DNA from 2 places in the Vibrio gallaecicus genome. Region 2 is predicted to be linked to the other one. Evidence: riboswitches for the same ligand, from Rfam matches in the RefSeq annotation. Region 2 holds a riboswitch; the other holds the start of a gene.
The links. Region 2 has a riboswitch for lysine ahead of OCU78_RS08560 (Na+/H+ antiporter NhaC family protein). Riboswitches for the same ligand answer to the same signal wherever they lie in the genome.

Region 1: linked by a shared signal. The riboswitch ahead of lysC (lysine-sensitive aspartokinase 3) and the one ahead of OCU78_RS08560 (Na+/H+ antiporter NhaC family protein) in region 2 are both predicted to bind lysine.

What each region holds. Positions count from the first base shown of each region.
Region 1 is NZ_AP025490.1:362,442-378,840, reverse strand. It holds gene uvrA (excinuclease ABC subunit UvrA) at 1-723, shown strand, start outside; gene OCU78_RS01670 (PglL family O-oligosaccharyltransferase) at 834-2,582, shown strand; gene OCU78_RS01665 (pyridoxal-phosphate-dependent aminotransferase family protein) at 2,719-3,858, opposite strand; lysine riboswitch at 4,033-4,209, shown strand; gene lysC (lysine-sensitive aspartokinase 3) at 4,314-5,684, shown strand; gene metH (methionine synthase) at 5,763-9,440, opposite strand; gene OCU78_RS01650 (cation:proton antiporter) at 9,635-10,909, shown strand; tRNA gene OCU78_RS01645 (tRNA-Asp) at 11,407-11,483, opposite strand; rRNA gene rrf (5S ribosomal RNA) at 11,552-11,667, opposite strand; rRNA gene OCU78_RS01635 (23S ribosomal RNA) at 11,795-14,688, opposite strand; tRNA gene OCU78_RS01630 (tRNA-Glu) at 14,993-15,068, opposite strand; rRNA gene OCU78_RS01625 (16S ribosomal RNA) at 15,160-16,399, opposite strand, start outside.
Region 2 is NZ_AP025490.1:1,983,999-2,000,397, forward strand. It holds His leader region at 1-88, opposite strand, end outside; gene OCU78_RS08560 (Na+/H+ antiporter NhaC family protein) at 292-1,893, opposite strand; lysine riboswitch at 2,007-2,184, opposite strand; gene OCU78_RS08565 (H-NS histone family protein) at 2,569-2,979, shown strand; gene OCU78_RS08570 (inosine/guanosine kinase) at 3,076-4,380, opposite strand; gene OCU78_RS08575 (hypothetical protein) at 4,484-4,753, opposite strand; gene mnmA (tRNA 2-thiouridine(34) synthase MnmA) at 4,957-6,093, shown strand; gene hflD (high frequency lysogenization protein HflD) at 6,121-6,738, shown strand; gene purB (adenylosuccinate lyase) at 6,807-8,177, shown strand; gene htpX (protease HtpX) at 8,457-9,320, opposite strand; gene OCU78_RS08600 (hypothetical protein) at 9,595-9,762, shown strand; gene OCU78_RS08605 (LysR family transcriptional regulator) at 9,824-10,717, opposite strand; gene OCU78_RS08610 (MATE family efflux transporter) at 10,758-11,093, shown strand; gene OCU78_RS08615 (MATE family efflux transporter) at 11,135-12,196, shown strand; gene OCU78_RS08620 (hypothetical protein) at 12,230-12,445, shown strand; gene bioD (dethiobiotin synthase) at 12,517-13,200, opposite strand; gene bioC (malonyl-ACP O-methyltransferase BioC) at 13,197-14,000, opposite strand; gene bioF (8-amino-7-oxononanoate synthase) at 14,004-15,200, opposite strand; gene bioB (biotin synthase BioB) at 15,187-16,239, opposite strand.

The DNA.
Region 1 (16,399 bases), 1.6 Mb from region 2:
ACTTACACGGGAATCTTCACTCCAATCCGAGAATTGTTTGCAGGAACTCAAGAGTCTCGTTCTCGCGGTTATAAACCAGGAAGATTTAGCTTTAATGTAAGGGGCGGTCGTTGCGAAGCGTGCCAAGGCGATGGCGTCATCAAAGTAGAAATGCACTTTTTACCTGATGTTTATGTTCCTTGTGATGTTTGTAAAGGTAAACGCTATAACCGAGAAACTTTAGAAGTAAGATACAAAGGAAAAACCATTGATGAAGCATTAGCGATGACTGTCGAAGATGCGCATGAGTTCTTCAAGCCTGTTCCGGTAATAGCTAGAAGATTACAAACATTAATGGATGTAGGGCTTTCATATATCCGATTAGGTCAAGCGGCAACAACACTTTCTGGAGGGGAGGCTCAACGTGTCAAACTAGCACGAGAACTGTCCAAACGCGATACTGGAAAAACACTCTATATTTTGGATGAACCAACCACAGGGTTACACTTCCACGATATTCAGCAGCTGTTAGTCGTTTTACACAGGCTTAGAGACCATGGAAATACGGTTGTCGTCATTGAGCATAATTTAGATGTAATCAAAACAGCGGATTGGATTATTGATTTAGGCCCGGAAGGTGGGCAAGGCGGTGGTAAAATCATTGCATCAGGAACACCAGAAGATGTGGCGCAAGTCGAAGGTTCTCATACAGCTCGATTCCTTAAGCCCATGTTAAAGTTATAAAAAGCTATAATCGTCGAGAGTAAATCTCCGACAGCGAGCAATCGCAAAAAATGTTAGTGTGTAGAGCTTGCTTGATAAGGCAAGCTCTTCTTTTTCCAAGGTTAGGATATATGGTCACAATACATAAAAGCGGGACACAATTAGATAGTAATACTCAAGCACTTCCTTTAAATCGAGTATTTCTTGCTTCCTTAGCGGTAGTGTTTCTTCTTGCTATGCATTTTTTCATGCCTAACCCCGGAGGCTCAGGCTTAGCACTCTCCTTTAATCCAACCACTTGGTTCGCTCTCAGCTTCAGCTTGGCGATTGGCTTTTATCAACTAGCAACAAACCGTGTAATTCGCTACACCAAATTGACCATCGGTTTATTTATCAGTTGTGTAATACTTACCACTCCAATCCTATACAGCAATGCTGATATTTCTGGTGCAGCAGGCCGACTAGTAGGACTATGGACTGGCTTTATTTTCTTCGTTTTATTACAACAGTTTCATTTCAGTAATAGACATAAGCAGCGCCTTCTGTGGTTCATTGTGCTAGCTGTCTTACTGCAAGCATTTTTTGGCTATGTTCAATTTTTCCACCTTGAGCCTGGAAATATTTTTGGCTATAACACCATAAGTAATAGACCCTATGGTATTTTCCAACAGCCGAATGTAATGGCAAGTTTTCTTGCTACAGGACTTGTGCTTTCAGCTTATTTACTGGCCAGGCAACCTCACAAATACAATCATAAGCTCAGTGAATCTGCCCTTCTTTACATAATTCCAACAGTCACTATTCCTCTGCTCATCATTATTGCCTCTCGTACTGGGTGGCTAGCGAGTATCATTGGGGTTCTGCTTATTCTTCCTTACCTCTACCGATTTTCAACAACAAAACGCTTTCTGGGATGGTGTATTTCTGCTGTTGTTGGGATTACCATCGGTTTTGTTATTATAAACACAGGGGACAGCCTAGCTTCTAAGAGAGCTCATTTAGAGAGCCCAAGAGCTTATACCTTTCCCCAAACTCTCGATATGCTGACAGAAAAGCCATTGACTGGTTACGGCTATGGCAAATTTGAATCTGAATATACGCTTTATACTGCACGCCAGCACCAGCTAAATAGCAGCTATCGCCCGGGATTACCTGCAATGGATCACCCTCACAATGAATTACTTTACTGGGGTGCAGAAGGTGGAATTTTACCCTTAATTGGTATTTTTCTCGCAGCTGGGCTAGTGCTTGTTAGAATATCAAGTGCGAGTAAAGGCACTCGGTTGGCCATGTTAGCCCTCTTCATCCCTATTGTTTTGCATTCTCAGCTAGAATATCCATTTTATCACTCAGCTGTTCACTGGATTACTTTCATCATTTTGCTTTACTGGGTTGATCAACGCGTCTCACGCTATTCTCAAAAAAGCTTTGGTGTGATTAATAAGACAACATTTCGGGTTACCAGTTTAGTTTTGCCGATACTTGTTGGCTTTTACATGCTAAGTGCATTGCACACGAATTATATATTGACCAAATTTGAGCAATCACGCCCTAAAAACCCAGATGTCCTGAAGCAAGTCACCAACCCAGTCGTTTGGAAGGATAGGTTTGATTGGGATGTTTATAGTACTTACTTAAATATAGGTTTGTATAAAAACGATCCTGAGCTAATTCAGCCGTACATTGATTGGTCATTAGAGATTATAAAAAGCAAGCCAAGACCTGCATTCTACAGTAATTTGGTCCTGGCATACCAAGGTATAGGTGAGGTAAGTAAAGCTGAGCAAATACGCAGAGAAGCCGAGTTTTTGTTCCCATTAAAAGACTTTTCTCAAATACAATACCAACCAGTATCGACGGCAGTATCTTCAGCTAAATGATACAAAAAAGCCCTTCCTCTATGACTAGTTGGAAGGGCTTTCTTTAAACGAGACAGCTCTACTGGTTAGTCTATTTAAGTTACGTATCTATTTACCAACACTAACTATGTAAAGAGATAAATCAACTAGTTACCAGCTAGTTCATTACTTCCTCTAGAGCTCTCAAGCATAGAGAAACATTTTCATTTCTAGCACCATAGCCCATTAAACCAATACGCCAAGCCTTTCCAGCTAATGAACCCAGCCCTGCGCCAATTTCTAGGTTGTACTGTTCAAGTAAGTCTCCTCTAACTTTAGCTTCATCAGTGCCTTCAGGTATATAAATAGCATTCAATTGAGGTAAGCGGCTACCTTCAGAAACCACAAACGAAAAGCCTAGTTTTTCAAGCCCAACCTTTAGCTTATTGTGCATGCTTTGATGTCTTGCCCAAGCTTGTTCAAGCCCTTCATTTTTAAGCGCAACTAAGGATTCATGTAGAGCATATAAGCTATTTACAGGAGCCGTGTGATGGTAACTACGCTTCCCTTCTCCACTCCAATATCCTAAGACAAGGCTTTGGTCTAAAAACCAACTTTGTACAGGGGTCTCACGCTTTTGTATTTTATCCACTGCTTTTTTAGATAAGGTCACAGGAGATAGCCCTGGCACACACGACAAGCATTTTTGACTACCTGAATAAACTGCATCCAACTGCCACTCATCAACAAGTAAAGGCACACCACCAAGAGAAGTCACAGCATCAACAATAGAAAGCGCATCATACTGCCTTGCAACCTGAGAAATAGCCTCAGCATCAGAAAGTGCACCTGTAGAAGTTTCTGCATGTACAAATGCCACTGCAACTGCATCAGGGTTGGCTTTTAGTGCCTGCTCGATTTTTTCAACAGAAACAGGAGCACCCCATTCATCATCAACTAAAATGGCTTCACCACCGCAACGTACTACGTTTTCACGCATGCGTTCTCCAAAGACACCATTTCGGCAAACTACGACTTTTTCACCTGGTTCTATCAAGTTAACAAAGCAGGTTTCCATACCCGCACTACCTGGCGCAGAGACAGCAATTGTGAATTCATTTTCAGTTTGGAAGGCATATTTCAATAGCTGCTTAAGTTCATCCATCATGCCAATAAATAAAGGGTCAAGGTGACCTATAGTTGGGCGACTAAGCGCTTGAAGAACTTGAGGCGAAATATCGGAAGGTCCTGGTCCCATTAACGTTCGTTGAGGAGGAATAAAGCTTTGGAGAGAATTTGGAGAGTGAAAACTAGACATGTGCATCCCTGAGTCAGTGATTTAGATATCCACACTAAAACAATTTTTCACAGGCATCAATTAGCCGTAAGTATGAGGTCAAACCAGTGTCACAAAGTTGTTAAATTTAATTTACTATTTATATTCAGTTACCGATTGACATTCTTATCACAAAAACGTTCAATGAAATGGCTATCAAGCAGAAGAGGAGCATTGCCCAGGCAGATATTTTGTGGAACCTCATTTCCAATACAAAATATTCAGGGGGAGCAATGCCGAGATAATACAAGCATGTGGGCTCGTGTTATCGGTTGATTGGGTTGAATCCCGTCGACTGTCATCATTTCTATATGGTGAAGAGCTTCTGAGGTTTACAATTCTATTAATACCTCTCTAATTGCTCAAAAACTCTCTTCAAACATTGGATGTTGGATTACCAACCGTAATTTTATTTAGGAAGTCGTGGGAGAAACATCGTGAGCGCAATTAATGTAGCTGGTTCTTTTAATGTCGCTAAGTTTGGTGGAACAAGTGTTGCCAACTTTGAATCAATGAGCCGTTGTGCTGCTATTATCGAAAACAACCCAAATACAAAACTCATAGTGAGCAGTGCTTGTTCAGGCGTAACTAATCTTTTAGTCGAACTTGCCAATGGTGTTCAAGATAAAACTCGCAGATCAGAACTGCTCCGCCAATTAACTGAAATTCACCATGCAATTTTGGATGAGCTTGCTGATCCTGTTGCCGTTGAAAAAGATATTCACACCATTTTAGATAACATCGCTAGCGCCGCAGAAGCTGCATCATTCCAGTCGAGTGCAAAACTCACCGATCACCTTGTTGCTTGTGGTGAACTAATGTCAACTCACCTTCTCGCTCAAATATTGCGCGAAAGAGGCACGCAAGCTGTGCGCTTTGATATTCGTGAAGTACTAAGAACAACCAATGCTTTTGGTAAAGCTGAACCGCTATTAGATGAGATTTCATCATTAGCAACAGAAAAGCTAATCCCATTGTGTCATTCTCAAGTAGTTGTCACACAAGGGTTCATAGGTGCGGACAGCGACGGAAACACCACAACATTAGGTCGAGGTGGAAGTGATTACTCAGCAGCATTAATTGCAGAGTCTGTCCAAGCATCTGGGCTAGAAATTTGGACCGATGTTCCTGGGATTTACACAACCGATCCTCGAATCGCACCAAAAGCCTCTCCTATTCCTGAAATTAGCTTTAGTGAAGCTTCTGAGATGGCGAATTTTGGTGCAAAAATTCTACACCCTTCAACCCTTGTACCAGCTTTACGTCATCAAATACCTGTTTTCGTTGGCTCATCTAAAGAACCTGAAAAAGGAGGAACTTGGATTCGTCAGCAAGTGGAAAGCTCTCCTCTATTCAGAGCTTTAGCTTTACGTTGTAATCAAACAATGGTCACTTTACGCAGTGCTAACATGTTCCATGCTTATGGCTTTTTAGCCAAAGTGTTTGAGATTCTCGCAAAACATAAGATATCTGTAGATCTAATCACCACGTCAGAGATCAGCGTATCTTTAACTCTTGATCAAACAGACACATCAGGTGGCGCTCCCGAGCTTCCAGAAATCGCCAGAAAAGAGCTGGAAGAGTTATGTACTGTAGATATAGAACATAACCTATGTTTAGTTGCTCTAATTGGTAACAATATGAGTGAGAGTAAAGGCTATGCTAAACAAGTTTTCGGAACACTAGAAGATTTTAACTTGCGAATGATTTGCTATGGAGCAAGCCCGCATAACTTATGCTTCTTGCTTCATGAATCGGTTTCTCGTGCTGCTATCCAAAAATTACACAAAGAGCTTTTTGAAGACTAACCTCAGATTAAACGTTTCAAAAAATAAAAAGGGTTGCCCATCAGCAACCCTTTTTAATCGATATCAGTCCAGATAACACTAGTTAATGTTTGGACCTAACCATTTTTCAGCTTCTAACATATCCCAACCTTTGCGATCAGCATAACTTTCCACTTGGTCTTGTTGTATTTGAGCAATAGCAAAGTAGCGAGAGTCAGGGTGTGAGAAGTACATACCTGAAACAGAGGCGCCGGGCCACATGGCGTAACTAGTTGTTAAAGACATATCTATTGCCTTCTCAACATCCATTAATTCCCACAACGTTCCCTTCTCAGTATGCTCTGGACAAGCTGGGTAACCAGGTGCTGGGCGAATACCTTGGTATTTTTCGCGGATTAAATCATCATTGGTTAAGTTTTCATCCGGAGAATAACCCCAAATATTCTTACGCACTTCTTTATGGAGGTACTCAGCAAAAGCTTCGGCTAAGCGATCCGCGACAGCTTGAATCATAATGGCATTGTAATCATCGCCATTCGCTTTATATTCATCAGCCAATTCACGTTCACCAATACCACCCGTCACAGCAAAACCACCAATCCAGTCTGGTTTTCCACTTTCTTTAGGTGCGATGTAATCAGATAAGCAGTAGTTAAAGCCTTTCGGTTTTTCAGTTTGCTGACGAAGGTTATACAATACTTTGAGTACCTCAGTTCGAGACTCATCAGTGTAAACCTCAATATCATCACCAACGCTATTGGCTGGAAACATCGCACACATACCACGAGCCTCGAGTAATTTTTCTTTCTCAACTCGATCTAGCAGTTCATTTGCGTCTTTATATAAACGCTTAGCTTCTTCACCGACTTCTTCATGATCAAGAATTGCAGGGTATTTACCCATTAACGACCACGTCATAAAGAAAGGAGTCCAATCTATATACTCTCGTAACGTCTTAATATCGAAGTCATCAAAGATGTGAACACCAGGGTTAGTCGGAGCTGGCGGTGTGTAGTTAGCCCAATCAATATTCACTCGATTAGCTCTTGCTCTTTCTAAGGATACTGGTTTGGTTCTTGGTTTTTTACGATTATGCTGATCACGAACCCGCTCATAATCTAACTCTAACTTTTCAACAAAATCAGGTTTTAGTTCATCCGACAGCAAAGAAGTACACACACCTACGGCACGAGATGCATTGTTAACGTACACAACTGGCTCCGAATAGTTTTGTTCAATTTTAACAGCGGTGTGCGCTTTTGATGTTGTTGCACCACCAATGAGCAATGGAAGCTTAAAACCCTGTCGTTCCATCTCTTTGGCAACATGAACCATTTCATCAAGAGAGGGAGTAATTAACCCCGAAAGACCGATAATGTCGACATTTTCTTCTTTGGCTACTTTAAGAATTTTTTCACAAGAAACCATGACACCAAGATCGATAATTTCATAGTTATTACACTGAAGCACAACTCCTACAATATTCTTACCGATATCGTGAACATCACCTTTAACTGTTGCAAGTAGGATCTTACCGTTTGTGGCTCCCACATCTTTAGTCGCGTTAATAAAAGGTTCTAAATGAGCAACAGCTTGCTTCATTACTCGAGCGGATTTAACCACTTGAGGCAAGAACATTTTACCTTCACCAAACAAGTCACCGACAACGTTCATGCCATCCATTAAGGGACCTTCAATTACCTCAATAGGGCGAGAAGCATTCACGCGAGCTTCTTCTGTATCCTCGACAATGAAATCAGTAATCCCTTTGACTAGAGAATGCTCTAAACGCTTCTCCACAGACCAAGTTCGCCACTCCAGCGCTGATTTGTCTTCAACTTTTCCAACAGCACGTTCTAAGTACTCTGTCGCAATATCTAGCAAGCGTTCAGTCGAATCATCACGACGGTTTAAAACGACATCTTCAACTGCTTCTCTTAAGTCTTCAGGAACGTTGTCATAAATTTCTAGTTGCCCAGCATTAACGATCCCCATATCCATACCATTTTTAAAACAGTGATATAGGAATACGGCATGAATAGCTTCACGTACGTAATTATTTCCTCGGAATGAGAATGAAACGTTAGACACGCCGCCTGATATCATTGCATGGGGTAAATCTCGTTTGATATCACCGACAGCCTCAATGAAATCAACCGCATAATTGTTATGTTCATCAATACCAGTAGCAACAGCGAAAATGTTCGGGTCAAAGATAATATCTTCAGGTGGGAAACCAACTTCATCGACAAGAATGTTATAGGCATTCGTACAGATTTCTAATTTTCGTTCTCTTGTATCAGCCTGACCAACTTCGTCAAATGCCATCACAATGACAGCAGCCCCATAACGTCGCACAAGTTTAGCTTGTTCAACAAATTTCTCTTTGCCTTCTTTCAAAGAGATGGAGTTTACGATGCCTTTACCTTGAATACATTTAAGACCTGCCTCAATTACTTCCCATTTTGAAGAATCAACCATGACTGGTACTTTAGATATCTCAGGTTCTGAAGCACATAGATTTAAGAAGCGAACCATGCAAGCTTCTGCATCAAGCATACCTTCATCCATGTTGATATCGATGATTTGTGCACCATTTTCAACCTGTTCGCGAGCAACACTCAATGCTTCATCGTACAGTTCTTCTTTTATCAATCGTTTGAAACGTGCAGAACCAGTTACGTTGGTTCGTTCACCAACGTTAACAAATAAAGATTCTTTTGAAATAGTAAGAGGCTCTAAGCCTGACAACCGGCAAGCTACTGGAATGTTGGGTAACTGGCGAGGTTTAACGCCTTCAACGACCTCTGCCATTTGACGAATATGTTCTGGTGTAGTACCACAACAACCACCAATTAGGTTGAGGAAGCCACTTTCAGCCCATTCTTTAACATGCTCTGCCATATCTTCAGGGGAAAGGTCATACTCACCAAAAGCATTAGGCAAACCAGCATTTGGGTGAGCAGAAACACTGCATTCAGAAATACGAGAGAGTTCACTCACGTATTCACGTAATTCATCCGGACCTAATGCACAGTTAAGACCAAAGGATATCGGTTTTACATGGCGTAAAGCATTGTAGAAAGCTTCTGTTGTTTGGCCAGAAAGAGTTCGCCCTGAAGCATCAGTAATTGTACCGGAGATCATCACTGGTAAAATAATACCATCTTCATCGAATACGGTTTCAACAGCAAAAGAACAAGCTTTAGCATTAAGAGTATCAAAGATAGTTTCAATTAAGATAAGGTCCGCACCACCTTTAATAAGTGCACGGGTTGACTCAGAGTAAGCCTTAACTAATTCGTCAAACGTAACATTCCGAAATCCAGGGTCGTTCACATCCGGAGATATCGTACAGGTTCTATTAGTAGGTCCAAGAACACCTGCAACATACCTAGGTTTCTTTGGAGTTTTAGCAGTCCATTCATCTGCAGCTTCACGAGCGAGTTTTGCCGCAGCGAAATTGATCTCTTCACTAAGGCTTTCCATGTCATAGTCAGCCATGGCAATGGTAGTTGCATTAAATGTGTTCGTTTCTAAGATATCAGCCCCAGCCTCCAAGTACTGGTTATGAACATCTTTGATGAGTTGAGGCTTAGAAAGCACAAGCAAGTCATTATTACCTTTAAGATCACAATGCCAATCAGCAAAACGATCTCCTCGATAATCATTCTCTTCTAACTTGTAGTCCTGAATCATAGTGCCCATACCACCATCAATCAGCAAAATTCTCTGTTCTAATTGAGCAACAATTTGTTGTCTAATATTACTTCCCACAGTACAGCCTCATTCCTTTAGTTATCCATCCATCCTACCATATAAAAAGTAGAAATCTAGACGTCTAAAATAGCTTTAATTTTGTAAAAGACTAATAAGCCAAATTCACAATAGCATGACAAAAAGTGGTTGCTATTTACTCACTTAAAAATGAGAATCTTATGTAATAATTTGTTACACAATAAGAGCTCAATATGTCGGTCTACTATACGCTTTGCTTCCTTTCTGCAGCAGCAATGCTCATAGCATTTATAAATAGCAAAATAGGTAAGATGCAAACAACTATCGCAATTACAGCAGGATCAATGATGCTGTCGCTACTGATTTTAATTGCAGGGCAAAACGATTGGTTTCAACTATCCCAACTCGCCTCAGAAACAGTAGCAAGTATTAATTTCGAAGACTTCTTACTTAAGGGGATTCTAGGTTTTTTACTTTTTGCCGGTGGATTAGGCATTAAGCTTCCAAACCTAAAAGATCAAAAATGGGAAATTACAGTGCTTGCTTTAGGGGCAACACTCTTTTCTACATTTTTCATTGGCGGAGTCCTATACGGATTTTGTCATCTCATAGGAATTGAATTTGATTTTATATACTGCCTATTGTTTGGTTCATTAATATCGCCAACCGATCCGATTGCCGTTCTCGCCATTGTCAAAAAGTTGGATGCGCCCAAACGTATTTCAACTCAAATTGAAGGAGAATCATTATTCAATGATGGATTCGGTTTAGTGATCTTCGTGACTATTTTCACCATAGCCTTTGGCACAGAAACACCAACAGTAGGCAGTGTCAGTATGTTATTCGCACAAGAAGCAATTGGTGGCATTGTTTATGGCTTCGCATTGGGTCTCCTATTCCATTACCTAATCAGTGCAACTGATGACCATTCAATGGAACTGTTACTGACAATAGGAATTCCAACTGCTGGGTACGTGTTTGCAGACGTTATACATGTGTCAGGTCCTCTTTCCATGGTCGTATCTGGCATTATGATAGGAAATTGGACACGCTTTATTGGCTTCTCTAAAGAAAGCGAAGAACACTTAGATCATTTCTGGGAGCTCATCGATGAATTCCTAAATGGTGTCCTATTCTTACTTATCGGTATGTCTATGCTGCTTTTTGATTTTCATAAAGAAGACTGGATATTAATGGCTTTTTCAATTCCGTTAGTCTTAGGAGCACGTTACCTAAGTGTCTACATTTCATACTTAGGGTTTAAACGCTACAGAGAGTATAACCCTTGGGCGGTAAAGATACTGACATGGGGCGGGTTACGGGGTGGATTAGCTCTTGCAATGGCATTATCGATACCATCAGGAGTCCTTGTTATTCCTGATAAACTCATCGATGTAAAAGAGATTATTCTTGTGATGACCTACTCAGTTGTTGTTTTTTCTATTTTGATTCAAGGCTCAACAATCACTCCTATGATAGAAAAAGCAAAACTTGCCGAAAGAGAGTAACGTAAGATAACCGCAAATATAGCAGCTATAAGCTGCTATATTACATATAACCTTACAGTTAAACTCCATCAGCTAAACAGATATTCATCGTTTAAAAACAAAATATCTGCGTTATATCCCTCTAATATCCAGAAGATCTACAGCTACAATTAATGGTAAAGAATTCTTCGATCGAAACTTGAGTCACATGAAAGTCCATAACTTTACTGTACCTGTTTTTTAAATAAGTGAGCGCCAAACATGATATATATAAGTGCGCTTAATTAATTCTATCGTTTTGATGGGTAAATTTAGACGGAGTATTAAGTTCTGAGAAATTCGCAACCGAGTATATGTACAAAATATATCTTTCATAGCTAGTAAGCCTCTAAGAGCTATCAACTCTACCTAGAAAATTGTTTGAAGAGCAAAAGTGCCGTTAGAAAAATTATGAATTCAACTACTAATACCTTAAACGTAAAAAAGCCCTAGTCGTAAGACTAGGGCTTTTCAAATAGTGGCGGAGTGGACGGGACTCGAACCCGCGACCCCCGGCGTGACAGGCCGGTATTCTAACCAACTGAACTACCACTCCGCAGTGGTCAACTCACTAAGTGAGCGTCCATATCTCCAGGTTGGTCAACCTAAAGATTATAATTTAAAGCCTGGCGATGTCCTACTCTCACATGGGGAAGCCCCACACTACCATCGGCGCTATTGTGTTTCACTTCTGAGTTCGGCATGGGATCAGGTGGGTCCACAATGCTATGGTCGCCAAGCAAATTTTGCTTTTACTTTCAGTTTTAAAAACTGAAGGCAAAATAATCTGGAAAGCTGTTTTTGTTCTCTTCAAACTCATTCAAGGTCTGGTATTTCTATGAGTCCACAAAACCCCTTGGGTGTTGTATGGTTAAGCCTCACGGGCAATTAGTACAGGTTAGCTCAATGCCTCGCAGCACTTACACACCCTGCCTATCAACGTCGTAGTCTACGACAACCCTTAAGGACGCTTAAAGCGTCAGGGAAAACTCATCTCAAGGCTCGCTTCGCGCTTAGATGCTTTCAGCGCTTATCGATTCCGAACTTAGCTACCGGGCAATGCCATTGGCATGACAACCCGAACACCAGAGGTTCGTCCACTCCGGTCCTCTCGTACTAGGAGCAGCCCCTTTCAATTTTCCAACGCCCACGGCAGATAGGGACCGAACTGTCTCACGACGTTCTAAACCCAGCTCGCGTACCACTTTAAATGGCGAACAGCCATACCCTTGGGACCGACTTCAGCCCCAGGATGTGATGAGCCGACATCGAGGTGCCAAACACCGCCGTCGATATGAACTCTTGGGCGGTATCAGCCTGTTATCCCCGGAGTACCTTTTATCCGTTGAGCGATGGCCCTTCCATTCAGAACCACCGGATCACTATGACCTGCTTTCGCACCTGCTCGAATTGTCATTCTCGCAGTCAAGCGGGCTTATGCCATTGCACTAACCACACGATGTCCAACCGTGTTTAGCCCACCTTCGTGCTCCTCCGTTACTCTTTGGGAGGAGACCGCCCCAGTCAAACTACCCACCAGGCACTGTCCGTAATCCCGATTCAGGGACCGACGTTAGAACATCAAGCATACAAGGGTGGTATTTCAAGGACGACTCCATCACATCTAGCGACGCAATTTCATAGTCTCCCACCTATCCTACACATGTAGGGTCAATGTTCAGTGCCAAGCTGTAGTAAAGGTTCACGGGGTCTTTCCGTCTAGCCGCGGGTACACTGCATCTTCACAGCGATTTCAATTTCACTGAGTCTCGGGTGGAGACAGCGTGGCCATCATTACGCCATTCGTGCAGGTCGGAACTTACCCGACAAGGAATTTCGCTACCTTAGGACCGTTATAGTTACGGCCGCCGTTTACCGGGGCTTCGATCAAGAGCTTCGACCGAAGTCTAACCCCATCAATTAACCTTCCGGCACCGGGCAGGCGTCACACCGTATACGTCATCTTACGATTTTGCACAGTGCTGTGTTTTTAATAAACAGTTGCAGCCACCTGGTATCTGCGACTCTCGTCTGCTCCATCCGCAAGGGACTTCACTGATAAGAGCGTACCTTCTCCCGAAGTTACGGTACCATTTTGCCTAGTTCCTTCACCCGAGTTCTCTCAAGCGCCTTGGTATTCTCTACCCGACCACCTGTGTCGGTTTGGGGTACGATTTCTTATAATCTGAAGCTTAGAGGCTTTTCCTGGAAGTATGGCATCAATGACTTCACTACCGTAGTAGCTCGACATCGTATCTCAGCGTTAATGAAAGTCCGGATTTACCTAAACTTTCCGCCTACGTACTTGGACCTGGACAACCGTCGCCAGGCTCACCTAGCCTTCTCCGTCCCCCCATCGCAATTATAAGAAGTACAGGAATATTAACCTGTTTCCCATCGACTACGCCTTTCGGCCTCGCCTTAGGAGTCGACTTACCCTGCCCCGATTAACGTTGGACAGGAACCCTTGGTCTTCCGGCGAGGGAGTTTTTCACTCCCTTTATCGTTACTCATGTCAGCATTCGCACTTCTGATACCTCCAGCAGCCCTTACAGACCACCTTCAACGGCTTACAGAACGCTCCCCTACCCCACATACCCTAAGGTACGTAGCCGCAGCTTCGGTGTATAGCTTAGCCCCGTTACATCTTCCGCGCAGGCCGACTCGACCAGTGAGCTATTACGCTTTCTTTAAATGATGGCTGCTTCTAAGCCAACATCCTGGCTGTCTGAGCCTTCCCACATCGTTTCCCACTTAGCTATACTTTGGGACCTTAGCTGGCGGTCTGGGTTGTTTCCCTCTCCACGACGGACGTTAGCACCCGCCGTGTGTCTCCCGGATAGTACTTACTGGTATTCGGAGTTTGCAAAGGGTTGGTAAGTCGGGATGACCCCCTAGCCTTAACAGTGCTCTACCCCCAGTAGTATTCGTCCGAGGCGCTACCTAAATAGCTTTCGGGGAGAACCAGCTATCTCCAGGTTTGATTGGCCTTTCACCCCTAGCCACAAGTCATCCGCTAATTTTTCAACATTAGTCGGTTCGGTCCTCCAGTTGATGTTACTCAACCTTCAACCTGCCCATGGCTAGATCACCTGGTTTCGGGTCTAATCCTAGCAACTGTACGCCCAGTTAAGACTCGGTTTCCCTACGGCTCCCCTAAACGGTTAACCTTGCTACTAAAATTAAGTCGCTGACCCATTATACAAAAGGTACGCAGTCACACCACGAAGGTGCTCCTACTGCTTGTACGTACACGGTTTCAGGTTCTATTTCACTCCCCTCACAGGGGTTCTTTTCGCCTTTCCCTCACGGTACTGGTTCACTATCGGTCAGTCAGTAGTATTTAGCCTTGGAGGATGGTCCCCCCATATTCAGACAGGATATCACGTGTCCCGCCCTACTCGATTTCACTGATTATGATGCGTCGGTTACGGGGCTATCACCCTTTGTTGCGACACTTTCCAGAGTCTTCACCTGCATCATTAAAAGCTTAAGGGCTAATCCAATTTCGCTCGCCGCTACTTTCGGAATCTCGGTTGATTTCTCTTCCTCGGGGTACTTAGATGTTTCAGTTCCCCCGGTTTGCCTCCTGTTGCTATGTATTCACAACAGGATACTTACTTATGTAAGTGGGTTTCCCCATTCAGGAATCCCAGACTCAAAAGGTTATTACTACCTAATCTGGGCTTATCGCAAGTTATTACGCCTTTCATCGCCTCTGACTGCCAAGGCATCCACCGTGTACGCTTAGTCACTTAACCATACAACCCGAAAGGGTCTTGTGTATGGCAACTAACCAAGGTTTTTGGTTGTCATCAAGAAGGGTTAATTCTTGATAACTGTTTGCCGGACTCAATTGTGAATCAAACTAGGTTTGATTCGAATACAAGACACTTGAATGTGTTTGTTGTGTTTATCTAGTTAAAGATAAACATTGAGAACTTTTAAATTTGATTGAATTACTCGTAAGTAATCAATCAGTCAGCTTTCCAAATTGTTAAAGAGCGAATCACTTCATAATGAAGTAACCATTTTTAAAAATTCTTATAAAAGAACATTTAAAGATGGTATCCCGTAGGGGAGTCGAACCCCTGTTACCGCCGTGAAAGGGCGGTGTCCTAGGCCTCTAGACGAACGGGACACTGGATATTGAAGAACTTGGGAGTTCTTCGTCTCTTTTACTTTCTAAACCTAATCAATCTGTGTGGGTACTCATCAACGATATCTTCGTATAAGGAGGTGATCCAGCCCCAGGTTCCCCTAGGGCTACCTTGTTACGACTTCACCCCAGTCATGAACCACAAAGTGGTGAGCGTCCTCCCCGAAAGGTTAAACTACCCACTTCTTTTGCAGCCCACTCCCATGGTGTGACGGGCGGTGTGTACAAGGCCCGGGAACGTATTCACCGTGACATTCTGATTCACGATTACTAGCGATTCCGACTTCATGGAGTCGAGTTGCAGACTCCAATCCGGACTACGACGCACTTTTTGGGATTCGCTCACTATCGCTAGCTTGCTGCCCTCTGTATGCGCCATTGTAGCACGTGTGTAGCCCTACTCGTAAGGGCCATGATGACTTGACGTCGTCCCCACCTTCCTCCGGTTTATCACCGGCAGTCTCCCTGGAGTTCCCGACATTACTCGCTGGCAAACAAGGATAAGGGTTGCGCTCGTTGCGGGACTTAACCCAACATTTCACAACACGAGCTGACGACAGCCATGCAGCACCTGTCTCAGAGCTCCCGAAGGCACACCTGCGTCTCCGCTGGCTTCTCTGGATGTCAAGAGTAGGTAAGGTTCTTCGCGTTGCATCGAATTAAACCACATGCTCCACCGCTTGTGCGGGCCCCCGTCAATTCATTTGAGTTTTAATCTTGCGACCGTACTCCCCAGGCGGTCTACTTAACGCGTTAGCTCCGAAAGCCACGGCTCAAGGCCACAACCTCCAAGTAGACATCGTTTACGGCGTGGACTACCAGGGTATCTAATCCTGTTTGCTCCCCACGCTTTCGCATCTGAGTGTCAGTATCTGTCCAGGGGGCCGCCTTCGCCACTGGTATTCCTTCAGATCTCTACGCATTTCACCGCTACACCTGAAATTCTACCCCCCTCTACAGTACTCTAGTTCACCAGTTTCAAATGCAGTTCCGAGGTTGAGCCCCGGGCTTTCACATCTGACTTAATGAACCACCTGCATGCGCTTTACGCCCAGTAATTCCGATTAACGCTCGCACCCTCCGTATTACCGCGGCTGCTGGCACGGAGTTAGCCGGTGCTTCTTCTGTTGCTAACGTCAAGAGATAAGCGTATTAAGCTTACCCCCTTCCTCACAACTGAAAGTACTTTACAACCCGAAGGCCTTCTTCATACACGCGGCATGGCTGCATCAGGCTTTCGCCCATTGTGCAATATTCCCCACTGCTGCCTCCCGTAGGAGTCTGGACCGTGTCTCAGTTCCAGTGTGGCTGAT
Region 2 (16,399 bases):
ATTCTTTGACTTAACCTCCGGGAGTAAAATTGCTCCCGGGTATACGTAAACCTCCCCGAAAGACTAGATAGGGTGATGGTGATGATGAATGTTCATTACAAATTTACGCATAGTTATCAGCTCTTATGTTGTTTGCTGTCTTGTCTCCACACTAACTAAGGTGACACGCTTTTTCAACCATTTATTCTAAGTTTTTTCACTTAATTAAGAATAAACTTAACAAGCATAAAAAAAGGGAAGCTTCCGCCTCCCTTAACTGATTAATTTCTATTTAAGTATAAGCTTTTAATCTTATGCTTTGCTCGCGCAGTTTGCCATTTTGCAACGAGAGAAATACGCCAAGGCAAAACACACGGCAACAAAGGTTGCTGATGCTGCTGCAAATGAAATGGCAACTGACGCTGTCATACCTAGCGCAATAAAGCCTACACAAGAAACAAGAGCTACTGATAACGCATAAGGTAACTGCGTAGAAACGTGGTCAATGTGATTACAACGAGCACCAGTAGAAGAAAGAATGGTCGTATCAGAAATTGGAGAACAGTGGTCACCAAAAACTGAACCCGCTAATACTGCACTTAGCATTGGTAGCATTAGCGCTAAATCTGTTGCACCCGCCATATCACCTGCGATTGGTAACATGATGCCAAATGTGCCCCATGAAGTACCTGTAGAGAAAGCCATTAAGCCAGCAAGTAAGAACAGGATAACAGGTAGCCAATGGTGGTCGATATTACCTTGCACCAATGAAGATAAGTAAGCGCCGGTTTTCATGTCGCCAATTACAGAACCAATCGTCCAAGCAAATACCAGAATCAAAATGGCGCCAAACATTGAACGAGCACCGATCCACATTGTTTTCACAATATCGATTGTTGGCAGCTTTTGCTTAAACACAGTACCAAGTGCTACAAGTAAACCTAAGATACCACCGTAAACAAGAGACTTGCCAACATCGGTATTTTCAAATGCGCCTAGAAGATTGAAAGCGATACCATCAGCCGCAAGTGCTTGACCACCCGTATACATCATTGCAGCAACGGTTGCGACAATCAAAGAAACGATCGGCATCACTAGATCAGCAACAGAACCTGTTTCACTTTCTTCAATGCCTAGCTCTTCATTAAGATCTCTTGCATCTTTATTGTTGCTTTCATCGCCATCAAAACCTCGACCTTGCGAAGCTTCAATCTCGTGGTCACGCATTTTGCCGACATCAAGACCAAACCAAGCAACAGCAAAGACCATCAGTAAAGCAAATACTGCATAGAAGTTCATTGGGATAAGTCGAATGTAAGCGCCAAGAGCTGAGTAATCAGTCATACCATGAGTGACTAAGATGCCACCAATGATTGTCATGATGTAAGCACCCCAGCTTGATGCTGGCATTAGTACACACATTGGAGCCGCTGTAGAATCTAAAATATAAGCTAGCTTTGCACGGGATACATAAAAGCGGTCTGTCACTGGGCGTGAAATGGCACCAACCGCTAAACTATTAAAGTAGTCATCAACAAAGATGAACACACCTAAGAAAGCCGCTAGCAATTTAGAGCCACGTTTACTTTTTACTCGTGATTGAGCCCATTCAGCAAAAGCGCGTGTACCACCGGATAACGTCAGTAATGCCGTCATCATACCCAATAGTAACAAGAACGCGACAATACTCATGTTCCAAGTATTAATTCCGCCATCTTCAATAAAGACACCAGAAACTTTTGTCCCAATATAGCCAGCAGCATTACCTAACGAGTAATCAGCTAATAAAAGCGCACCCATGACAATACCAACACCTAACGAGACAAGTACCCGACGTGTGATGATAGCAAGGCTCAAAGCCACAATGGGCGGAAGCAAAGAAAGAGGAGATGTTGCAAAATCTATTAAATTCATGATCTTCAAAAACCAGTTTATTATTTGGCTAGAGATCTACTGCAGATGACTTTGATAACAGCTTATCAAAGTCATGTTGAACTAAGCGAAAGGGAAGTGAACACTTCACCCAACCCCACAGTAGCGCTCCATAGTTTAAAATTAAGACTATGGCAGTGTTGTACCTATTGAGCACAACCCCAGCAAATTGCTTAGATATACAATTTACTTCGGCAATTAGACCTTTCATTTTTGTTCATTGGCATCACCCCAACAAAAATTACTTTTTATAATTGCACCTCTACGTGCGACGACATTATCCACTATTGTTACTATAATTTAACAATAATATTACTAAGCTATCGCATCAGGTAGCCGCAATTGTACTCATAGAGATAAACATTGCAACATATCATTCTAAGAAAGTTCAATTAAAAGCTACCTTCTATCTTGAACCAATCAATAAAGTGACTCAGGTAATATTCCACTAATTACATATATAAAAAAGCTGTTTCAATTTATATATACATATTATTTTTACCTATAATATTCACTTATCAAAATTCAGTTATTCTTATTCGTTTTGTGTGTTTTAAAATAGATTTAATTACTTATTAAATGAAATATTATTTGTTTTATTTTAAACCACTGTTTATTATTAGGTAGTTAAATAAAATCATCTTGATGGGAAATATCATGTCAGAATTAACTAAAACTCTATTAAATATTCGTAGCCTCCGTGCATTCTCTCGTGAATTAACTCTTGAGCAATTAGAAGAAGCACTAGATAAACTAACTACAGTAGTTCAAGAGCGTCAAGAATCTGAAGCTGAAGAACGTGCAGCAAAAGCTGAACAAGAAGCAAAATTAGCAGCAATTGCAGAACAAATAGCAAAAGATGGTATTGATGTGGCAGATCTAATTGCAGCACTTTCTGGTGAAACTAAATCTAAAGGCCCGAAAGCAAAGCGTGCACCACGTCCTGCAAAATATAAATATGTAGATACAAACGGTGAAGAGAAGACTTGGACTGGTCAAGGTCGTACTCCTTCAGCTATCCAAGACTTACTGAACTCTGGAAAGTCTCTTGAAGATTTCGCTATCTAATTAATGTTTAATTGGTTTAAATAATAAAAAGGCTCCTACTAGGAGCCTTTTTGTTTTTTCACCTGTATCAGGTAGGTTATATTTAGAATATATACTCTACCTTTCCCAGTATGCTTCTTCCAAACTGTCTTCTCGTTCCGGCAAGCCTCTAGATAAACGAGGTGAGTGTTGAACTAATACCTCATAACTTGCTCGGTTTGAATATTTACAAACTTGTGAGAATGATGAGTAAGTTAAATATGAATGCTGATGCTTGCTCGAATTAGGTACATTCGATTTATGATATTTATTCGCCGCCATATCATGAAGCAATGCAGATAATGCTGCATCACCCGCCCCATTAGTATTCTTAATTTTCTCGGGTCCACCCATATAAGGTGCAATATGCGAATAAACTTTAATTGGGTTTAAACATGAATCCTTATGAGCTGGTCGACTAAATTCATAACGGTTAAATTCAGCAATAGAACCTGGTAATAGAGGCAAAGAAGTTTCACGCTTTGCTGAATCTTCCGTGTAACCAGCCATAAATAAGCCAACAGGACCCGCTGTACATAAAACCAAATCAACAAGATCCAAGGCTTTATCCGATGCGGCAAGGGGATCACTTTCACCAGTTAATGCTTCAGCTTCATCCTCATTCATCGCAACAACGCTCACATGTTGCTCTAGAAAGTCTTTCCAAAAATCAGGATCATCTTGAATAACAAATTTAGTACCTAAAGTTAGTACAACAGGTACATCGTATTTTTTAGCGTACTCAATTGCTTGCATTGTTGCTTCCGGCATTGGATCACCAGGTTTACAACGAACCAAATATGCAGTTAAAACCAAAGCAGAAGCATTTTTGAATATTTTCTCAGGAATGGTTTCGGGTTGAAGTTGATTCATTTGACCTTCGCTGATTGCAAAAGTACGTTCACCATCTTCTGTTATTAAAGCAAAACAACGACCAATGGCACCATCCACCCCTTGTAAATGATTCAGGTCCATTCTGCTTGATGTATTACATAAATAGCGGTAACCATAACTACCAATTTTAATATCTTGGCTCATTACACCCAATAGTGTTGAACGATCATCCGCCAATACTGAGTAGTTGTGTAATGTATTACCAATTGTTCCACCTGCATATTCATTGGTAATTAAACAGCTCTCTTTAAGCTCTTGGTATAATGCTTCAGCTGACTTGTCATCAATAACAAGTGAGTGCCCTTTGCTTAGACCATACTTTTCAATGAGGTCAGTACTCACCTTAGCTTCAATATCAACCAATGTTTGGTCAATACCGATAATATGCGTACGAGACATTTTCTTACTTTCATGCGCTTGGCTTACTAGCGGATCACGAGCATGAACAGGAAAATAATGCTTTGATTTACGTTGTCCAGGAAATTTCATAGGGTCAGTCTAAGTCAAGGGGGAAATAGGGGGCGGATTTTACCGCGCTATATTTAACGCGGCAATCTTTGAAACTATAGCAAACGTTTGCTCTATGTTTTTTTTATTCACCTTCCATGAAGCTTAAATCTGGTAGCATATCTAAATGCTCTTTATAGCGCTTTTGATTGAACTCAGCGCCATTTTTCATTACATCGAACACTTCAATAGCAAGTGCACACGCCATCGCAGCAATTGCATCTTCACGAGGTGTCCCTGTCATCATTAATCGCATCAACGTTTCTTTTACTGTAACTGGCTGGCCGTCTTCTAATTGATTTTCAATAATTTCAATTAACTGCTCTTCTTGCATAAATTCGTTTTGTTCAGACATTTTTTCATCTCAGGTCTTGGATTTCGTGCGACTATGCCACATATACTTCTGACATCCTAGCGAGTCACCTCGCCTCATGAGATTCCTCAAGAAAGTCAGCGCACTATTTGCGCAATTGAAACTGTGATTCTGGTCTCGGATCTGTCACGTTGTTTCTCTTTCTGATAGAATCTGCGACCAAGTAATTGTAACGGTGTTTAGACATGTCAGATATCAGCTCTGGAAACAGCGAAAAGAAAGTAATTGTCGGTATGTCCGGCGGTGTAGATTCGTCAGTATCGGCGTATCTTCTTCAGCAACAAGGCTATCAGGTAGAAGGCCTTTTCATGAAAAACTGGGAAGAAGACGATAACGAAGAATACTGCACAGCAGCTGAAGATCTTGCTGATGCACAAGCGGTATGTGACAAGTTAGGTATTCATCTACATACAATTAACTTTGCTGCAGAATATTGGGACAACGTATTCGAATATTTCCTAGAAGAATACAAAGCAGGTCGAACGCCTAATCCAGATATTCTTTGCAATAAAGAGATCAAATTCAAAGCATTCTTAGAGTTTGCGGATGAAGTGCTAGACGCAGACTACATTGCAATGGGTCATTACGTTCGCCGTACTTTCCCAACTCAAGAGCAGCTAGATGCTGGCGAAAAACCCGAAATGCTACGTGGTCTTGATGGTAACAAAGACCAAAGCTACTTCTTATATACATTAAGCTCTGATCAAGTTGCTCGCAGCCTATTCCCTGTTGGTGAATTAGAGAAGCCTGAAGTGCGACGCATTGCTGAAGAGCAAGATTTGATCACGGCTAAGAAAAAGGATTCAACTGGTATCTGCTTTATCGGTGAGCGTAAGTTTACTGAATTTTTAGGTAAGTACCTACCCGCTCAGCCTGGTAATATTGAGACACCAGAAGGCCAAGTTATTGGCCAACACCAAGGTCTTATGTACCACACTCTTGGTCAACGTAAAGGTCTACACATTGGCGGTACTAAAGGTGGTGGCGGTAATGAAGAACCATGGTTTGTTGGCGAAAAAGATTTAAAACGTAATGTGCTAATTGCTGTTCAAGGTAAAGATCACCCTCTTCTTAAGTCTGAAGGGTTAATTGCTTCGCAATTACATTGGGTCGACCGCGCAGCAATTACCGATGTTATGAAGTGCACGGTAAAAACACGTTACCGCCAAACTGATATTCCTTGTACAATCATCCCTATTGATGATGAGAATATTAAAGTCATTTTTGATGAGCCTCAAATTGCTGTGACACCAGGTCAATCAGCAGTATTTTATCAAGGTGAAGTTTGCCTTGGTGGCGGTATCATCGAAAAACGCATCTAATACAATAATTCAACAAGGAGTTACTACGTGGCTAATACACTTTATGACCGCACCATTGCGTTTGCTGGAATATGCCAAGCTGTGGCATTGGTTCAACAAGTTGCGAAAGACGGTCACTGTGATAACGATGCCTTCGAAGCCTCTCTCAATGCAATTTTAAATATCAACCCAGTCAATACTGTGGGTGTATTTGGTCGTGAAGCGAACCTAAAGCTAGGCTTAGAATGCCTAGTAAAAGGGATTGATAGTACTCCTGCAGGTAGTGACATTACCCGCTATATTATTAGCTTAATGGCGCTAGAGCGTAAACTTTCGGGTCGCAATGATGCGATGTCTCAACTGGGTGATCGTATTCAAATGGTTGAGCGACAAGTTGAGCACTTTGACTTATTTGATGAGCAAATGCTCAGTAATCTTGCAAGCATCTATTTAGACGTTGTCAGCCCAATAGGCCCTCGAATTCAAGTTTCTGGAACACCTTCAGTGTTACAGCAGACTGCCAGCCAGCATAAAGTAAGAGCTTTGCTTCTTTCTGGTATCCGAAGTGCGGTACTTTGGCGCCAAGTTGGCGGCAAACGTCGCCACCTTATTTTTGGTCGTAAGAAAATGATCGAGCAAGCTCAGATCCTTTTAGCAAGAATTTAATTTTTAGCTCGCTTAATTGCGAGCTTCTTTATTTCCCCCTAACTTATTTAAATATCTAGGAGATTCACATGGAATTGTCAGCATTAACTGCTGTGTCACCTGTAGACGGTCGCTACGGAAGTAAAACAATTTCTCTACGCAGTATTTTTAGTGAGTACGGCTTACTAAAGTACCGTACTGTTGTTGAAGTTCGCTGGCTTCAAAAATTAGCTGAAACGCAATCGATTGCGGAAGTGGCTACTCTAAGCGCAGAAGCGAACCAATTCTTAGATAACATCGCTGCTAACTTCAGCGAAGAAGATGCAATGCGTATCAAGGAAATTGAACGCACAACAAACCACGATGTAAAAGCAGTGGAATACTTTCTAAAAGAGAAAGTAGCAGACGTTCCTGAACTTCACGCGATTAATGAATTCATTCACTTCGCTTGTACTTCAGAAGATATCAACAATACTTCGCACGCTCTTATGCTTAAAGAAGCTCGCGATACTGTTATTCTTCCTGAAATTCGCAACGTTATTGATGCGATTAAGGCACTGGCTTCAGAATACCGCGATATTCCTCTTCTTTCTCGTACACACGGTCAACCAGCTTCCCCATCTACTATGGGTAAAGAAATGGCGAACGTTGCGTACCGTATGGAACGTCAATACAAGCAAATCGAAAGCGTTGAGATTCTTGCGAAAATCAACGGTGCAGTAGGTAACTACAATGCTCACCTATCTGCTTACCCTGAAGTTGATTGGCACCAATTTAGCGAAGAATTCATCACTAAATCTCTTGGCGTAACTTGGAACCCATACACAACTCAAATCGAACCTCACGATTACATCGCAGAGCTTTTTGACGCAATTGCACGTTTCAACACTATCCTTCTAGACTTCGACCGTGACGTTTGGGGTTATATTGCTCTAGGTCACTTCAAGCAGAAGACAATTGCTGGCGAAATTGGCTCTTCAACAATGCCGCACAAAGTTAACCCAATTGACTTCGAAAACTCTGAAGGCAACCTTGGTCTAGCTAATGCTATGTTCAGCCACCTTGCACAAAAACTTCCTGTATCTCGCTGGCAGCGTGACCTTACTGACTCTACAGTTCTTCGTAACTTAGGTGTTGGTGTGGGCTACGCTATCATAGCTTACACTTCAACTCTGAAGGGTATTAGCAAGCTAGAAGTTAACCGTGAAGCGCTACTTGCTGAGCTAGACAAAAATTGGGAGGTATTGGCAGAACCAGTACAAACCGTTATGCGTCGTTACGGCATTGAAAAGCCATACGAGAAGCTTAAAGAGCTAACTCGTGGTAAGCGTGTAGACGGTGAAGGCATGCGTGCATTTATCGATGGTCTTGAGATTCCAGAAGACGAAAAAGTTCGTTTAAAAGAGATGACGCCAGCTAACTACATCGGTCAAGCAATCGAGCTGACTGACAAGCTGTAAGATTCGACTTTCGAATAGTAACTTTCAAAGGCTTCCTATATGGAAGCCTTTTTGTTGCACTGAATAAACCGTATAAAAAGAACACTCTGATTAAAGAAGACAAAGTGCTTTTTCCTAGTTTACCCTACTCTCCTCAATCCATTTAATGGCGTAGCTCGCTGTAACCAAAACCCGTACTCCTTGAATACTTGTTTTTTGGACGCCTAGATCAAAAAAGGCCTCCAGAAGGAAGCCTTTCAATTACATATTGTCGCCTAGTGACTGTAAATTACTAAATGATTACATGTTACGTAGTGACTCAATACGCTTATCTAACGGTGGGTGGCTCATTAGCAGCTCACTAAGAGATTTCTTACCGTTGATACCAAACGCCATCATAGAGCCTTCTAGCTGTGGCTCATGACTGACTTTTAAACGCTCTAACGCAGCAATCATCTTCTCTTTACCCACTAATTGAGCTGCGCCAGCATCTGCATAGAATTCACGATGACGGCTATACCACATAGTGATAAAACTAGCTAGGAAACCAAATACCAGTTCAAGGGCGATGGACACACCAAAGTAAACCATCATGTTGCTGCCACCTTCTTCCTCGTCATCGTTCGACGCAACAATATTCGCAATAAAGCGAGACAAGAAAATAACGAACGTATTCACAACACCTTGCATTAATGTCATCGTGATCATGTCACCGTTCGCAATATGGCTAACTTCATGCGCTAACACGGCTTCAGCTTCATCACGAGTCATGTTATGCAGTAGCCCCGTAGAGACTGCGACAAGTGAATCATCACGCTTTGCTCCCGTTGCAAATGCATTAATGTCTGGAGAGTCGTAAATCGCAACTGTCGGCATACCAATACCAACTTGCCCTGCTTGGCGACTCACTGTTTCCATTAACCAGTGTTCTGTTTCATTTCTAGGACTTTCAATGACCGAACCACCAACTGAACGTAATGCCATTTTTTTTGACATTAACAGTGAAATAAATGATCCACCAAAACCAAATACAGCAGCCATCACCAATAGTCCAGATAGGCTACCTGGCTGCATCCCCGTTACAGCATAAACAATATTCAATACAATACTTAGTACCAATACAACCGCTAGGTTGGTTGCAAGGAACAACATTACTCGCTTCATTACTTTTCTCCGCATGAAAGCTGTTTTTTATTAAAACTTATCGTTATAACAAGAAGACTACCAATTGGTAACACTCTCGAATATTTATTACTTATACATATAGTCTAAGATTTAGAAAACAAGGTTAAGCATTAAATTGCAACATTTGATTACGAGACTACATTCCATTAACTTTTGTCTATTAGACCTAAGTAGTATGGCGATGATAAAACAATCAGTCTAGAGTAGCAGCCATGTTAATGATTGGCTTGTCCATGTAATAAAAGGAAAGATCATGGCTGAAGGGAATAGCTTCCAAATGGCAATAGATTTACTGTGCTGCCATTTAGGTATATCTGAAGAAGAAGCAAAAAAGCAGATTGGCGTTCAACCTACACAAGATATCCAAACACATATATCTGAAACCCAACAAGCACTAATGGGTTTAACTCAAGACAGATAATCCTATTAAAATGAAGGGTTCAACTTCAATTCTGACCCTTCATTTAACTTCCACGATTAGTCTAATCAAAATAATCTTTAGCCAACAAGTCACACTGTTCGCGCAATGCTTTAATAAAAGAATCTTGTTCTAAACCAATGGTATAAAACAAACTAAAAGGTACTTTAAAATCATTACAAAGTAAGCCCGTTTCTTTCTTTTGTATCACGCCCTTCCGCACACCATTTTCTGCCGTATGATTAGGAAGCAACGCCCACCCTTGCTCTTGAAGCAACTGCATGATTAGCTCGCTACTACTCACAACACGTGTACAGTAAGAGAATGCTTTTATAACTCCCTCTGCTTTTAACGCGTTTTCACTCAAATATTGAACTTCTAACTGCGCATCTTCAAGGTCAAACGTCGATTTTGCCGCCAATTTAGAATTCGACCCAACATATAACCCATAATCGACATACCCAAGATGTTGATAATAGGCGGGGAACATCAATGAGATTGAACCTTTTGCTGGGAAGAAAGCAAAGTCTAACTTTTCGTTTTTCAATTCCTCGAGCCCAACTTCACGGTTTCTTGCTAGCCAATTAATACTGACCAATGGAAAAGATTTTGCAGCCCATAACTCAATGTATTTCAAAAAATCAAAAGGAAAGTCAATGTCATAGCCGATATTGAAATGTGTTTTTGAGTCGTTAAATAAAAAGTTACTTATTTCTGCCAACTTACTGTCTTGTCGAATGACTAAAATAGCATGTGGATAGAGTTTTTCTGCGGCAGGGGTTTCGACGGCTTTCCTCCCAACTATAGTAAAAAGTTCATAGCCTAAAGAGTCTTCGTAAGATTTAACCAATTCACGAATAGTCGTACGGTCTTTGTTTAAACGGCGTCCCGCAGCACTAAACGAATGTTCCTCATAGACAGCGACAAAGCTCGCAATTGTTCCAATGTATGCATACAACCTCTTGGACGTAAAACCCCATCATAAGTGGTTTTATAGAGTGCTAAAGTCCAATCATAATTACCAGAAGTATTTCTTACTTCTTACAGCTATGACTTCAAATAAAAGAACAATAAATTCAAACCTATTGGCACAATTTAATGCCCCAATTTTAAAGCAGCTCTTTGCTCTCGCACTCCCTATAACATTACAAAGTATCTTTTTTTCTAGCAAAGGAGTGATTGACCTAATCATGATTGGTCAATTGAGCGAAAATGATATCGCAGCCGCAGGAGTTGCAAGTAGAGCCTTATTTGTGGCAACAATTATTATCTCAGGCGTAACCACTGCTGGAGCAATCTTAATTGCTCAATACTTTGGAAAAAAGACCACCTAGGAACCAAAAGAGGGACTGCATTAACTTGGTTACTATCAAGTTTGCTCGCCTTAGTACCTTTTGCTGTTCTTGCGCTAGCAAGCACTCAGGTCATGGCGATATCATCTAGTAATAATGAAGTTCAAGCTTTAGGCTCTCAATATCTTGTGGTTACAAGCTTTAGTTTATTGTATATAGCATTTACCGGTAGCATCGCAGCTTACCTTCGCTCCATCCATCAAGCCTCAATCAGTCTATATTTGAGTAGTATTGGTATTATTCTCAATATTTTACTTAATTGGGTATTCATTTTTGGACACTTTGGCGCTCCACAAATGGGATTGAAAGGTGCGGCTATTGCCACATTAATCAGCAGCGTGTTCGAAGTTGTTATTACGATTATCTATCTAAAACTCAATAGATACGTAACCTTGTTTGACTCTTCCGATATCAAGCAAGCTTTACAGTTCCCCTATATAAAACAGATGACTTATTTGGCATTCCCTACCACCGTGAATTTTACATTATGGGCTGGAGGTTTATTTGCCTATACCTCAATCATGGGACAGGCAAGCTCTGAAGGTTTGATTGTTTTATCTATCATTACGCCGATTGAAGCATTATCGCTTAGCTTTTTGATCGGTATCGCCAACGCCTCTGCCGTTATTATTGGTAACCATATAGGCGCAAAAGATTTTGAGTCTGCCTACCACCACGCTATTGTTTTCAATGTAGTCGCGATTTTGGTTACCCTTTGCGTGTCTCTATCCTTATATGCAATCAAAGATAACGTTCTCGATCTCTTCACTTCAATAAGTACGACTACTAGAGATCTATCCAATAAGTTCTATCTAATTCTATGTATCGGAATTGTTTTGCGATCACTCCCAACCATGATGGTTGTTGGCGTGTTAAGAGCTGGAGGTGATGTAAAATTCGGCCTACATCAAGATCTACTCACCCAATGGTGTTTCGGTATTCCTTTGGCTTCGATAGGCGCTTTATTAATAGGTTTAAACGCTGAATGGATCTTCGCCCTGTTTTTCTTGGAGACACTCTTCAAATGGTTTGCATGTATTCATCGGTTTAGAAGTAAAAAATGGCTGAACTACTTAGCCCAATAGAACACTTAATGTAAATAAAATTGAGATATAAAAATGAATTTAATCACCTTATATGAAGCTTATGGTCTCACTATCGCTACGCTACTTTTCATAGCAATTTATATATTTGTCCATATTAAGTACATTCGACACCATGAAGCACATAAACGGTTTCTAGAAGCTTTATGGGCATTAATGAAAAACACAATCCACGGCGAACATATTCGAACAATGGGTTATAAACCAGATAATCAAGACGATAAAAAATAATGTGCTAATACAAAAATAAAAACCGACTGTAAAAGCTACAATCGGTTTTTTTCGGGTTCAGTAGGCGAAGTCTATAGATTCAGAAGGGGGGAAACATCAATGTACTTACCAATGTTCTTAGACTCTGCTCTTGGCACATATGGGATTTCACCTAACTTCGGCGCACCTAGCTTGTCTTCAAGCATTGCAATAATATCTGCGTAATGTTCTGTTCCTGGGTTAATTCGGTTTGCTACCCAACCAATTAACTCTAATCCATCAGCACGAATAGCTTCCGCAGTCAGCAAAGCATGGCTAAGACAACCGAGTTTAATCCCAACAGTTAGAACCACCGGTAGTTTTTCTGCTTTTACCCACTTAGACAAATATTCGTCATCTGAAATCGGGACACGCCATCCACCAGCACCTTCAACTAATACGATGTCGGAGTTTTCTTTGTGCTCAGCCAATTTCTCACTTAAGATGCTTTCTTCGATTACCACTCCATCGTGCTTAGCAGCAATATGAGGAGAAGACGGAAGAAGCAACGCATAAGGGTTTACATCTTCATAAGCTAGATCTTGTGTAGCGGCTTCTTGTAAATGCAAAGCATCACTGTTACGTAAACCTTCTGGGTACTTTTCACACCCTGCAGCAACCGGCTTGTAACCAATTGTTGATAACTCTTTTGCAGCTAAAGCTTGAAGAATTGCCTTAGATACAACTGTTTTTCCCACTTCGGTATCCGTACCTGCAATAAATAATGCATCAATCATAATTTAATAACCCCTAAACAAACTTGATATGTTGCTGGTAAGAAACCTTGATGGCTTTGAAACTCTCGATATTCTTTCTCGACAAGTTGCAACATTCTGCGACTTGTTAAACCGTGTGAGCGACCACTTACATGAGTAGCCCCGATTCCCTTAAGGTCTCGCATCAACTCTAATGCAGTGTCGTACCAAACTGTGATAGAGGGCAAGTCTAGTTGATGAGCCTCACAGCTAGATTGCGCTAACGCAATTTTTACCTGATTCTCAGAAATAAAGTTATTAACGTGTTGATGTGTGTCAATTTTATTCCACGATTTTTGCAACTCAAACAGTGAGCCATCTAACAAAGTGGAAAATAAAACACTTCCTCCACGCTTCGTCACTCGTTTTATCTCACGTAAAGGTACAGATAAATCATCACACCACTGCAATGCTAAGCTTGAAAAGACAATATCGAAGCTTTGGTTTTCGAATGGAAGTTGTTCCGCATCTGCTTGCTGATAAGATGAAATCTGAACACCACACCTTAACTTCGATTGGTTTAGCATTTCTTGAGAAAGGTCCGCACATACTACATCTGCTCCCCTTGATAGTAATTGGTAAGAGAAGTAACCAGTACCACAACCGAGATCGAGCACTTTAAGCCCAGACAAATCATTAGGCAATTTGTCTAGTAATCGATGACCGACATCGCGCTGAAACTCAGCGTGTTTATCATAAGTGGTTGCTGCTTTGCCAAAAGCTTCAGCAATCGCACTCTTATCGTGGCCGATGTAATTATTCACTACTGCTTCTTGTGACATTTACTAAGCCCTATTATTTGTTTCGATCTTTGATTCAAAGCTTGATTCGATGTTTCGTTCGATAGCTTGATGCAATGAGCTTGTTAACTGAAGAACTTGTTTTTGAGTATGCCTTGCCGTTAGCGTAATACGTAAACGAGCAGTTCCAACCGGCACCGTTGGCGGTCTTATCGCGGTGACCCATACTTGATCACGCTTTAACTCTTCTGCAATAGATAATGCAGTTTTGGCTTCACCAACCACAAACGGTTTAATGGGAGTCTGAGTCTCGATAAACCCTTCAACACCACTCATCTGTTCTGAATAAGTGGCCCCAAGCTCAAAGAGCTTCTCACGACGCCACTCTTGCGTTTGAATCATTTGGCAAGCATAAGATAGAGCTACAGCTTGCGAAGGCGGCATTGCTGTTGAATAAACATGATGCCGAGCAAATTGAGTTAAGTAATCACCCAACTCTGCCGAACACAGAATAGCGGCACCAGAAAGGCCAAATGCCTTGCCAAAAGTCACGACCAGAATATCGGGCGTTATTTGCGCTACGTTGCAGCTCCCCGCCCCTTTTTCACCCAGCACACCAATGCCATGAGCATCATCAATGACGAGCCAGCTGTCGTATCGATTAGTAAGCTTAGATATCTGACTGAGAGGTGCTTGATCCCCATCCATACTAAACACACCTTCAGTCACTACAAGCGATTGAGGAGTTCGGTTCAGCAGCGAGTCTAGATGCTGTGTATCGTTGTGCTTAAAGCGTTTCATTGTTGCAGGGGAAAGCATACCCGCTTCCATCAAAGAAGCATGGTTGAGTTTATCTTGCAGCAGAAAATCGTCTTTCTCGAGAAGAGAGAACAACAAAGCTTGGTTAGCACTAAAACCAGAGCTAAATAGAATGGCACGTTCAAAGCCGAGCCACTCGCACAGCTGAGCTTCCAAATTTAGATGAGCAGGACTAAAACCAGAAACTAGTGGTGATGCAGCACTACCAGCGCCATACTGAGATAACCCTGTTTGCCATGCATCAACAAGTTCTGGGTCATTCGCTAAACCCAAATAATCATTGCTCGAAAAATTAATAAAATCTGAGCCTTCGCTGCGAAGCAAAGGGCCATTACTATTTTCGAGTACTTTAAGTTGACGACTTAACCCTTGCTCACGACGACGAACAAGGGCTTCTTTAATGCGAGATTTAAACAGTGGCATCGTAGAACATGTCATCTTTCGCTGGACGAGCAGCTACGCGCTCCACCACTTGATCTAACAGTTCATTTTCTTGAATTTCATCAGGCTTTTGAGCCACTTCTTGGCTGTTGATACCCAACTTTTTGAACAGCTGCATATCTGTATCTTCATCTGGGTTTGGAGTAGTCAGTAGCTTACAGCCATAGAAGATTGAGTTCGCACCAGCCATGAAGCACATTGCTTGCATCTGTTCATTCATGTTTTCACGACCTGCAGATAAACGAACCGCAGACATAGGCATCATGATACGAGCAATAGCAATAAGTTTAACGAAATCGAAAGATTCAACATCATCAACGTTTTCCATCGGTGTGCCTTTCACTTTCACCAGCATATTAATTGGTACACTTTCAGGGTGTACTGGTAAGTTAGCCAATTCCACAAGTAGCCCTGCTCGGTCATTAGTACTTTCACCCATACCAATGATACCGCCAGAACAAATCTTCATACCCGCATCACGAACATGAGAAAGCGTATCTAAACGATCTTGGTAAGTGCGAGTAGTAATAATGCTGCCGTAAAACTCAGGAGACGTATCAAGGTTATGGTTGTAGTAATCCAGACCGGCGTCAGATAATTCACCGGCTTGCTCTGGTGTCAACATACCTAGTGTCATACAAGTTTCTAAACCCATGCCTTTCACACCTTTGATCATGTCAGTTAGGTGAGGCATGTCGCGTTCTTTCGGGTTTTTCCAAGCTGCGCCCATACAGAAGCGAGTTGAACCAGCATTTTTAGCTTTTTGCGCCGCATCCAAAACACGCTCAACTTCCATTAAGCGTTCTTTATCTACATCGGTACGGTAGTGGGCACTTTGCGGGCAGTATTTGCAATCTTCAGGGCAAGCACCTGTTTTAATGGAGAGCAAAGTACTGACTTGCACGTGGTTAAGCTCTTGGTACTTTCTATGTACTAATTGAGCTTCAAACATTAAATCCATAAACGGTTTTTCTAAAAGAGCAGTTACTTCAGATACTGTCCAGTTATGACGAACTTCCACGTGTCGATCCTTATCTTTATTTAGTATTACAAGCTCTCATACTTGTGGCCTGCATTTATACTTGGCTAGTCTACCTACAACCATTAGACTGTCAACATAATGAGAATATTAAAAGTTTACATTTGATTGCTTTTTAATCGATAAATTTATGGAAGACACT